2 regions of the Enterococcus sp. ZQ21 genome follow, and region 1 is predicted to be linked to the other one. Evidence: riboswitches for the same ligand, from Rfam matches in the RefSeq annotation. Region 1 holds a riboswitch; the other holds the start of a gene.

Evidence for each region. A riboswitch is a leader RNA that binds a small molecule or an ion and turns the genes downstream of it on or off. The one in region 1 is predicted to bind magnesium.
Region 2: linked by a shared signal. The riboswitch ahead of mgtA (magnesium-translocating P-type ATPase) and the one ahead of QK255_RS06340 (FtsW/RodA/SpoVE family cell cycle protein) in region 1 are both predicted to bind magnesium.

Annotation. Positions count from the first base shown of each region.
Region 1 is NZ_CP125658.1:1,300,778-1,304,993, reverse strand. It holds gene QK255_RS06345 (LCP family protein) at 1-866, opposite strand, end outside; gene QK255_RS06340 (FtsW/RodA/SpoVE family cell cycle protein) at 959-2,122, opposite strand; M-box (ykoK) riboswitch at 2,247-2,413, opposite strand; gene QK255_RS06335 (DUF4649 family protein) at 2,636-2,842, opposite strand; gene QK255_RS06330 (flavin reductase family protein) at 2,858-3,472, opposite strand; gene QK255_RS06325 (N-acetylmannosamine-6-phosphate 2-epimerase) at 3,620-4,216, opposite strand, start outside.
Region 2 is NZ_CP125658.1:630,187-634,402, reverse strand. It holds gene mgtA (magnesium-translocating P-type ATPase) at 1-2,221, opposite strand, end outside; M-box (ykoK) riboswitch at 2,563-2,737, opposite strand; gene ndk (nucleoside-diphosphate kinase) at 2,910-3,347, shown strand; gene QK255_RS02950 (Rgg/GadR/MutR family transcriptional regulator) at 3,369-4,216, opposite strand, start outside.

The DNA of each region.
Region 1 (4,216 bases):
TTGATTGCTTCTTGGTTTTTGGTCAAATCTAATTCCAGAACACTTCCGGAAGGCGTATTGTCGTTGAAGTCCCAACTGCCGTCTACTGGTACGGATAATGTATCGATCTTTTTATTATCGTCTTTGAGGAAATCCATACCGCAATCCAGTAGCACACTCTCAGGAAGGTTCGTTTGGATACTGCCAAGTAGTTTTCCCACTGCTTTCGGTAATTTAAATATCGAAGTGACGTCTTTCAGCTGCTGAGAGATAGCTTTAATCACTTGTTGCTGTCTTCTAATCCTCCCAAAGTCTCCTTCTTCGTCTTCACGGAATCGAGCATACTGCAGTAACGTATTGCCATCCATTACTTGCTTCCCTTTTTTTATATATACGCCATCTAAATCTAAAGATTTTTCTGCATCAATCTCTACTCCATCAGGAAACAGTTCATTGACGCAATCGATAAAATCTTGAAATGTGATACTTGCATAATACGGGGCTTCAAATTTGAAATTTTCCTTTAATGTTTGGTTCAATAAATCAACTCCTCCGTAAGAGTACGCTGCATTGATTTTATCCATTCCGTAACCTGGTATATCGACGTATGAGTCTCTCATGATAGAGATTAGTTTTGCTTGTTGTGTTTTCTGGTCGTATTGTGCAACCATAAGTGAATCTGAGCGACCATTTTCATCTTTCGAACGGGCATCTGAACCAATCAAAGCCACGTTTAGTGTGGTAGGAACACTTTTCGGCGCTACCTTTTTAACAGTTGAGGTCTGTTTTGCAGACGAAAATCCATGGACAAATTCAATCGAAAAAAAGCCGACTACTAGTGTAAGCAGTAACAAAACAGATAATATGATTTTTTGAAATACTTTCATTGCGAATTCCTCTTTCTAAAAAGAATCTCTCGCTTGAAAAATAAAAGATAGTCCTTTATGATAATTCAAACTGAGAGATTCTCAGTTTCTCTTTATTGTTTTTCAGGTCGATAGAGCGGCAACTCTTCGGCCTGTATCTTCGAAGAAATATTCAACGTGATCCCGATTCCTAAAGAAAGGATCAGATAACTTGTTCCTCCATAACTAACAAATGGTAATGGCACGCCAGTCATTGGCATAAGCCCTGCGATACTTCCCACATTCATTATCGTCTGAACGAATAGCAAAGTTCCGAATCCTAAAAGAAACAACCCAGCTTGCTGATTTTTACAACGACTGCTTAAACAAAAGATTCTCATGCATAATGAGAATAATAAGAAAAGTACACACAATGCACCAATTAACCCAAGCTCTTCTGTAATGATCGAAAAAATAAAATCTGTTTCTGTCTCTGGAAGATATCCCTTTTTTGTGATACTGTTTCCTAATCCTCTCCCCCATATGCCACCATTGTATAGTGCATAAAACGAATGAGTCATTTGATAGCCCGCACCATGACTATCTATGAAAGGATCTCTTAAAGTCGCAATCCTTTCATAAGCATGATTGAACATCTGGGGAAGCCAGCCTTTGTTTCCTAAATATAATACTCCGCCGGCTGCTCCAATCAATAAGGCAGAAAAAGTAACAATCAGATAGATTCCTTTTTTAAATGGAACTGCTGCTGCCCAAAAAATGACCCACGCAATCGAAAGAATCATCAATGCTCCAGCAATCTTTGGCTGGAATAAAATCAGCAAAGTTATGCCTACTGTAATCAGGAAAGGTTTTTTTAGGTCTTTTGGCGGATTATTTCCGTCACGAAAAAACCAGCTTAGATAAAAAATCAGAAAAAGATTTGCTAATTCTGAAGGCTGAAATTGAATGCCAAACAGAGAAATCCAACGTTGCGCGCCATTAACAGTGACACCGAATATCCCTACTCGTACTAAGATCAAAAAGAAAATCGATAAAGCTAAACCATATCCTGCTATTTTAGGGTGAAGTAAATAGTGCAGTTTGATTGAACGAGCTAAGAAGATTACGCCCCAACTCAAAAATATGAAAATCAGTTGGCGCAATAATAGACTTTTTGTATTTTCATCTGCTTGCAATAAGCGATAAGAACTAGCACTGTATACTTCTAAAAGACCGATCATGGACAAAGTCAAATAAGGACCCAAAATCCACCAATCGATCTTTTTTCTTTTTTTCACCGCATCTCCTCCTCACACAGTAAACCACTTGTCAGGTGAGGAGCGAGTTTGTCTCATCAAATAAGTCAGTCTTGAAAATATAAAGAAAAGGTCAGAAACCTTTTCGAACAAGAATTCTGACCTAGCATCATCTCATCGTCCGAGTTTTAGCACTATACAACGTAAAGAAAACATTCTTAGCTATTGGAAAAAGCCTTAATCCGACAGTTTCTGTTTTACCCATTGGCGACTTTCGACGTTTCTGGGCAATAGCCTATGTTTGTATAGGAGCCTCACCTAACAAGGTTATTACTATATTCTATTTACGAGTCCATAATAGACTTTTCCTAAGTATTAGGCAATGGAATTTGAAATGAAATAGTGAAATTTAACAATCTTTAATATTTTTAGGAAAAAATAACAAATAACGTAAAAGAATCCCAGCGCAGTTTCGTTCGTTTGTGCCAGGATTCCTTGATAATTTTTTTATTTTTGGTGTTTTTTTATGTGATTTCCACTTTTCGGAATAAATGTTTATTTGTTGAAGTAATTGAATAACCCGCTAATCGTGTGGTCTGTTAATCTTATTTCTTTGCCATCTAAAGTAACTTTGGTGACGACAAAATGATCTTGCAATGGCGGAACTTCTAAATACTGCCCTTGCAGAAAATCATCCACTGTCTCGTATTCTTTTTCCATTTCTTTTGAATCTGCTGAGGGTTTATAACTTATTTTTAACATAACTATTACTCCTTCTTATTGGGGACGTGCGATCGTGAAAATTTCTCCTATTGCTGCATAATCATTTCCTGCCAAGCGGCTTACAGCATTCAACTTTCTTGGGTCGATCCTTCCCGTCTTTTCATCATAAACTGTTTCATTCAAATGATATTTCTGTACTTCTAGCAAAAATAAATCAGCTGTTACTTTATTTTTATTCCGTATCTCGACATGTTCATATAAGGTTGTCTCAAAACGAACTTTTGCTTCTGTCAATGCTGGTACTGAAATGATTGCTGAATCCGTTAAAGTCAATTCAGTCAAGTGTAGTTCGCTTTCCTCATTAGGCAGATTAGCTGCTGTTTTATTTGCTTCTTCTACGTTGTCCTCATCAAGGATATGAATGACCGCTTCTCTTGTCTCAAGAATGTTTTTTGCTGTGTCTTTTACTGTATCTTGTTTTCTCTGGATCGCCAAGGATAAAATCGGTGGATTCGAACTGACGATATTGAAGTAACTGAAGGGTGCGATATTCACTATATTATTTACGGACTTAGTCGTTACTACTGCAACTGGCCTAGGGATAACTGAACCAATCAGCAACTTGTAATTTTCACGTTCTGTCAATTCTGAAGGACTTCGTTCAAACATGGTCTCGCCTTCTTTCTATAAAATTCGCTAAAAAGCAGATCTGCGAAGACAAAAGGAAAAGCAACGCTTTCCTCTTCTTCTTAGAATCTGCTTTAAACTATCTATTAATTTTTCTTTTTTGTCAAGAATCTGTGCCGTACGTGTTTTTTAGTTCTTTGCTTTATTCGCGGCTTCGACATATCTTTTAGTGATGAATTGCGGACGGGTGATGATGGATCCAATGACGACTGAAAAAGCACCTAATTCATAGGCTTTCTCTACTTGTTCTGGAGAGTCAGTATGGCCTTCCATGACTACTGGTATATTGACTTGTTCTATGATCTGATTCAACAAATCAAAATCAGGCGTCTGTGTCTTTCGAGAATATTCTGTATATCCTGCTAATGTCGTAGACAAGAGATCAAAACCATCTTCTTGCGCTTGAAGCGCTTCCTCAAAAGTCGAAATATCTGCCATGGCTAATCGACTGTGATCGTGGATCATTTGGACAAGCTCAGCTGTTGTTTTTTCTGTCGGACGTTTACGAGAAGTTGCATCGAGTGCAATGATCTCAGCTTGCGTCTCCAAAAGTTCTTTCACTTCTTTTTCTGTCGCAGTAATAAATACTTCTGACCCATCGTAATCTCTTTTAATGATCCCTATGACTGGCAAATCAACGATTCGCTTGATTTCATTGATATCTTCTGTTGTATTTGCGCGAATACCAACTGCTCCGCCTTCTTTTGCAGCCAAAGCCATTCTCCC
Region 2 (4,216 bases), 670 kb from region 1:
AAACCATGAATTTCCCAATACTAGATGCATTCCATTTTTTTGGCTCGTCCAAATATTCTTTATCCATCCGATCCCATGGCAAGGAAATGCAGGAAACATCATAGATCAGATTCAAAAACAAAAGTTGTAAAGGCAGCATTGGTAAAAATGGCAGGAACGTACTTGCAATCAGCACGGAAAACATATTGCCAAAATTAGAACTTGCTGTAGCCTTGATATATTTCATGATATTCCCAAAAGTTTCTCGTCCAGAAAGAAGGCCTCTTTCCAAAATCGTCAAATCTTTTTCTAAAAGGATCACGTCTGCAGATTCTTTCGCAATATCCACAGCTGTATCTACAGAAATACCGATATCAGCCACTTTCATTGCAGGAGCGTCATTGATACCATCTCCTAAAAATCCGACAGTATGACCATTTTTACGTAAAGCTGTCGTCAAACGTGCTTTTTGCTGAGGATTCAATTTTACGAATACTTCATGGTCTTCAGCTACTTGTGCTAATTCATGATCACTCATTTCCGAGATTTTCTCACCGGTAACCAATTCATTGATCTCTAGACCTACTTGACGGCACACTGAACGTGTAACTAATTCGTTGTCCCCAGTCAGAACTTTTACAGCTACACCATGTTCTTTCAGAGCTTTCAACGCTTGTTTCGTTGTTTCTTTTGGTGGATCAAGGAAAGCAAGATAACCAATCAAAACCATGTCTGACTCATCTTTGACTGAAAATTCTCCAACGACGCTTGGATTGGTCTTTTGTGCGACACCAATCACTCGTAAGCCATCTTCATTAAGTGACTGTACTTTTGCAAGTACGGCTTCTTTTCGTTCTTTTGTTAATGGTGTGACAGTACCGCCAAGATCAATAAATTTAGAAATGTTCAGCATTTCTTCAATCGCGCCTTTTGTGATCATTTGTGTTTTACCAGCTGGATCAGCAACCACAACACTCATACGACGACGTTCAAAATCAAAAGGAATTTCATCCACTTTTTGATAATTGATCTTATCTGTATCTAAAGTTTCTGTTGCTTCATCAATGATAGCCACATCTAACAAATTTTTCAGCCCTGTTTGATAGTAGCTATTTAGATACGCATGGCGCAAAACACGATCATCTTCATTTCCTTCACAATCCATATGATATTCAAGAATGATTTTATCTTGTGTCAATGTCCCCGTTTTATCCGTGCATAACACATCGATTGCACCAAAGTTTTGGATGGCATTCAAATTTTTGATCACTGTTCCTTTTTTGGCCATCACACTTGCTCCTTTGACCAAATTCGTCGTAACGATCATTGGAAGCATTTCAGGTGTTAGACCAACTGCTACAGATAGTCCAAAAAGAAAAGCTTCTAGCCAATCCCCTTTTGTAAGCCCATTGATGACGATAACTGCTGGAGCCATCAATGACATAAATTTGATCAGTAGCATGGATGTTTTATGGATGCCTAATTCAAAGCTTGATTGAATTGGTTTTTCAGATAGCGTTTCTGCTACATGACCAAATAGTGTTTCATTTCCAACAGAAACAATGATTCCTTCCGCACTTCCACTGATGACATTACTTCCCATAAAGACAAGATTTTCGTAACTTGTTTCGCTTTGCTGATCGTCTTCACATACTTTCGCATTCTTTTCTACTGGATAGCTTTCCCCTGTCAATGCTGCTTGGGAAATGAATAAATCCTTTGCGGACAATAAACGCATATCCGCTGGTATCATATCCCCTGCTGAAAGCCGAACAAGATCTCCACAGACGATTTCTTCCATAGGAATCTCTGTGTACTTTCCATTACGTTTTACAGCTGCCGTTACTTTCACAAGTGATTTCAGTTTTTCAGCCGCTTGATTGGAACGTACGGACTGAATCAACGTCATTGTCCCGCTGACGATAACCATAGTGAAGATAATGGCTACACCGAAAAGATCTTTATCTCCAGGAGCTGCTAATACATATTCCGTGATGAATGAAATAATTCCTAATGCGATCAACACTAATGTAAATGGCGTGATGTATGCTTTCAATATTTCTACGATGAATGGTGTTTTTTTGCCATATGAAATCGCATTTTCACCGTAATTTTCTCTTGAACGTTCGATTTGTTCTTCTGTCAATCCATTTGCTGATGCATGGAATAGTTCAAATAATTCTTGTTTCGTTTTTCCAGCAAAAGCTGCATAAATTTTTTGTGTATCTTTCTTTTTTTCCATCTCAATCTCTCCTTTGTGTCCAAAAGACAGCTGTTCTCGCTGCTTTTGGTCTTTAGCTATTCATCGGATCGATAGAGAAAAAACTGAAAGGGGCTGAGAACAGATAGATAATAGCCCTGGCCTTTCCTCTAGATCCTTGTTTTTCGAATGACTGTCATCCATTTGTTCTCATCTCCTTTACTAAGTAATTTTAATTCATGACTTCCAATCATTTTTCGAATAGTTATTTTCCCAATTAGACCACCTCCTTTTTATTTTTCACCGATGGGGATTTGCGGCAACAAAAAAACCTCTCGCCAAATACTCAGCGAAAGGTTTGAAAAAGCATATTAAAAAAAGCTTCTCAGATCTCATCGTTGAGTTTTGACACTGTACAACGTAAAAAGCAGATACCTGCTTTTAGCTACCTTATGAAAAGCCTTATCTCGACAATTCCTGTTCTACCCATTGGCGTCTCTCGACGTTTTTGGGCAGTAGCCTATGTTTGTATAGGAGCCTCACCTAACAAATCTTATTCGGTTTTCCTTCGTTAATATAACAACTAAAAAAGAGGATGTCAAATCAATTTTCCATGTTTTTCATACTTTTTTTAAAATACACACGTTATATTCCTGTCTCACGCGGTTTTATTTGTCTCATTTTCCACCTCCCGCTATAATAGAAATATAGTAGGAAACGAGGTGCTGTTATGGAAAGAACACTTGTTATTATCAAGCCAGACGGCGTGAGACGCCATTTAGTCGGAAGCATCATTCAACGTTTTGAAGCAAAGGGACTGGCCATTGCTGAAATGAAGTTTGAAACTATGACTCCTGAATTAGCAAAAGAACATTATCAGCACTTGACTGAGCGCAGTTTTTTTGATGAACTGATCGATTACATGACTTCCGGTCCTGTCGTTTATCTTGTGCTGGTCGGCGAGGAAGTGATCGATATCGTCCGTAAGATGGTTGGGGCAACAAAAGCTGCCGATGCTGTTCCAGGTACGATCCGAGGAGACTACGCGCTGCCGGGGACTGAAAACATCATTCACGCTTCTGATTCCCGTGATGCTGCGGTAAAAGAGATCGCCCGCTTTTTCCCGCCATTCGATATAAACAAACCGTCTGAAAAAGCGGCGAAGTGATACAAATTATAAACTGCTGGTCTAGTTGCTGGGTTCAGCAATGGCCAGCAGTTTTTTCTCTAAGGACCTCCGTTGATTCTTTCCTAACATATATTCGAGCACTGTGAAGAATTCTTGGTAGTCTTTCGTCTTTTCTTCCCCTAAAGCAGCAGAAATCAATCTTTGATAATAATCTGCCATCAATGTTTCATAGATCACTGTACTTCTTTCTTTATGTGCTAAGCTCCGTTTCATATCTTCATTCACACTACGTGCCTTTTTCAACCGACCATTTTCTATATAAAACGAAGTCAGGTTCATTAAAAAAGTAAAGAGATACTGCTCATGATTGTTCAACTGTGCTAATCGTCGCATTCTTTTTTTGATTTTCAAATAATTGTTCTCAATGAACCGATCACTGAATATCCAAGGAAAATCAGCTAGAATAGATAGTTCAAATTGACCATAGTCTGGTATCTGCATCAAGTATTCTTCAATGATTCGGCATTCATAACGTAAAAATTCAAATTCTGTCTCAGATACTTCTGTTTTTTCGACCATGTGAAGATTCAAAACCAAATAATACAGATCTTCTGTTTTCTTAAAATGCCTACGGTTATTGCTGATCTCTTTATAAGGATCAAAGCTGTCTTCTTGTACCCGATCTAGCATTCGTCTTTTTTTCTTTAACTTTATTGGTTCATCCAGCTGGTTTCGCATCCATTCATATTCTGCAAGTGTCATGTTCATTCGCTCTAAAAATGATCTCAATGTTACAAATGACATTTTTTTCACTGAATTTGTCTCAATCCCGACTAGAGAAGTCTTAGAACAGATTCCTTCCGCTAATTGGGACTGTGTCAACTTCTTGTTGACTCGAAGTTTCTTGA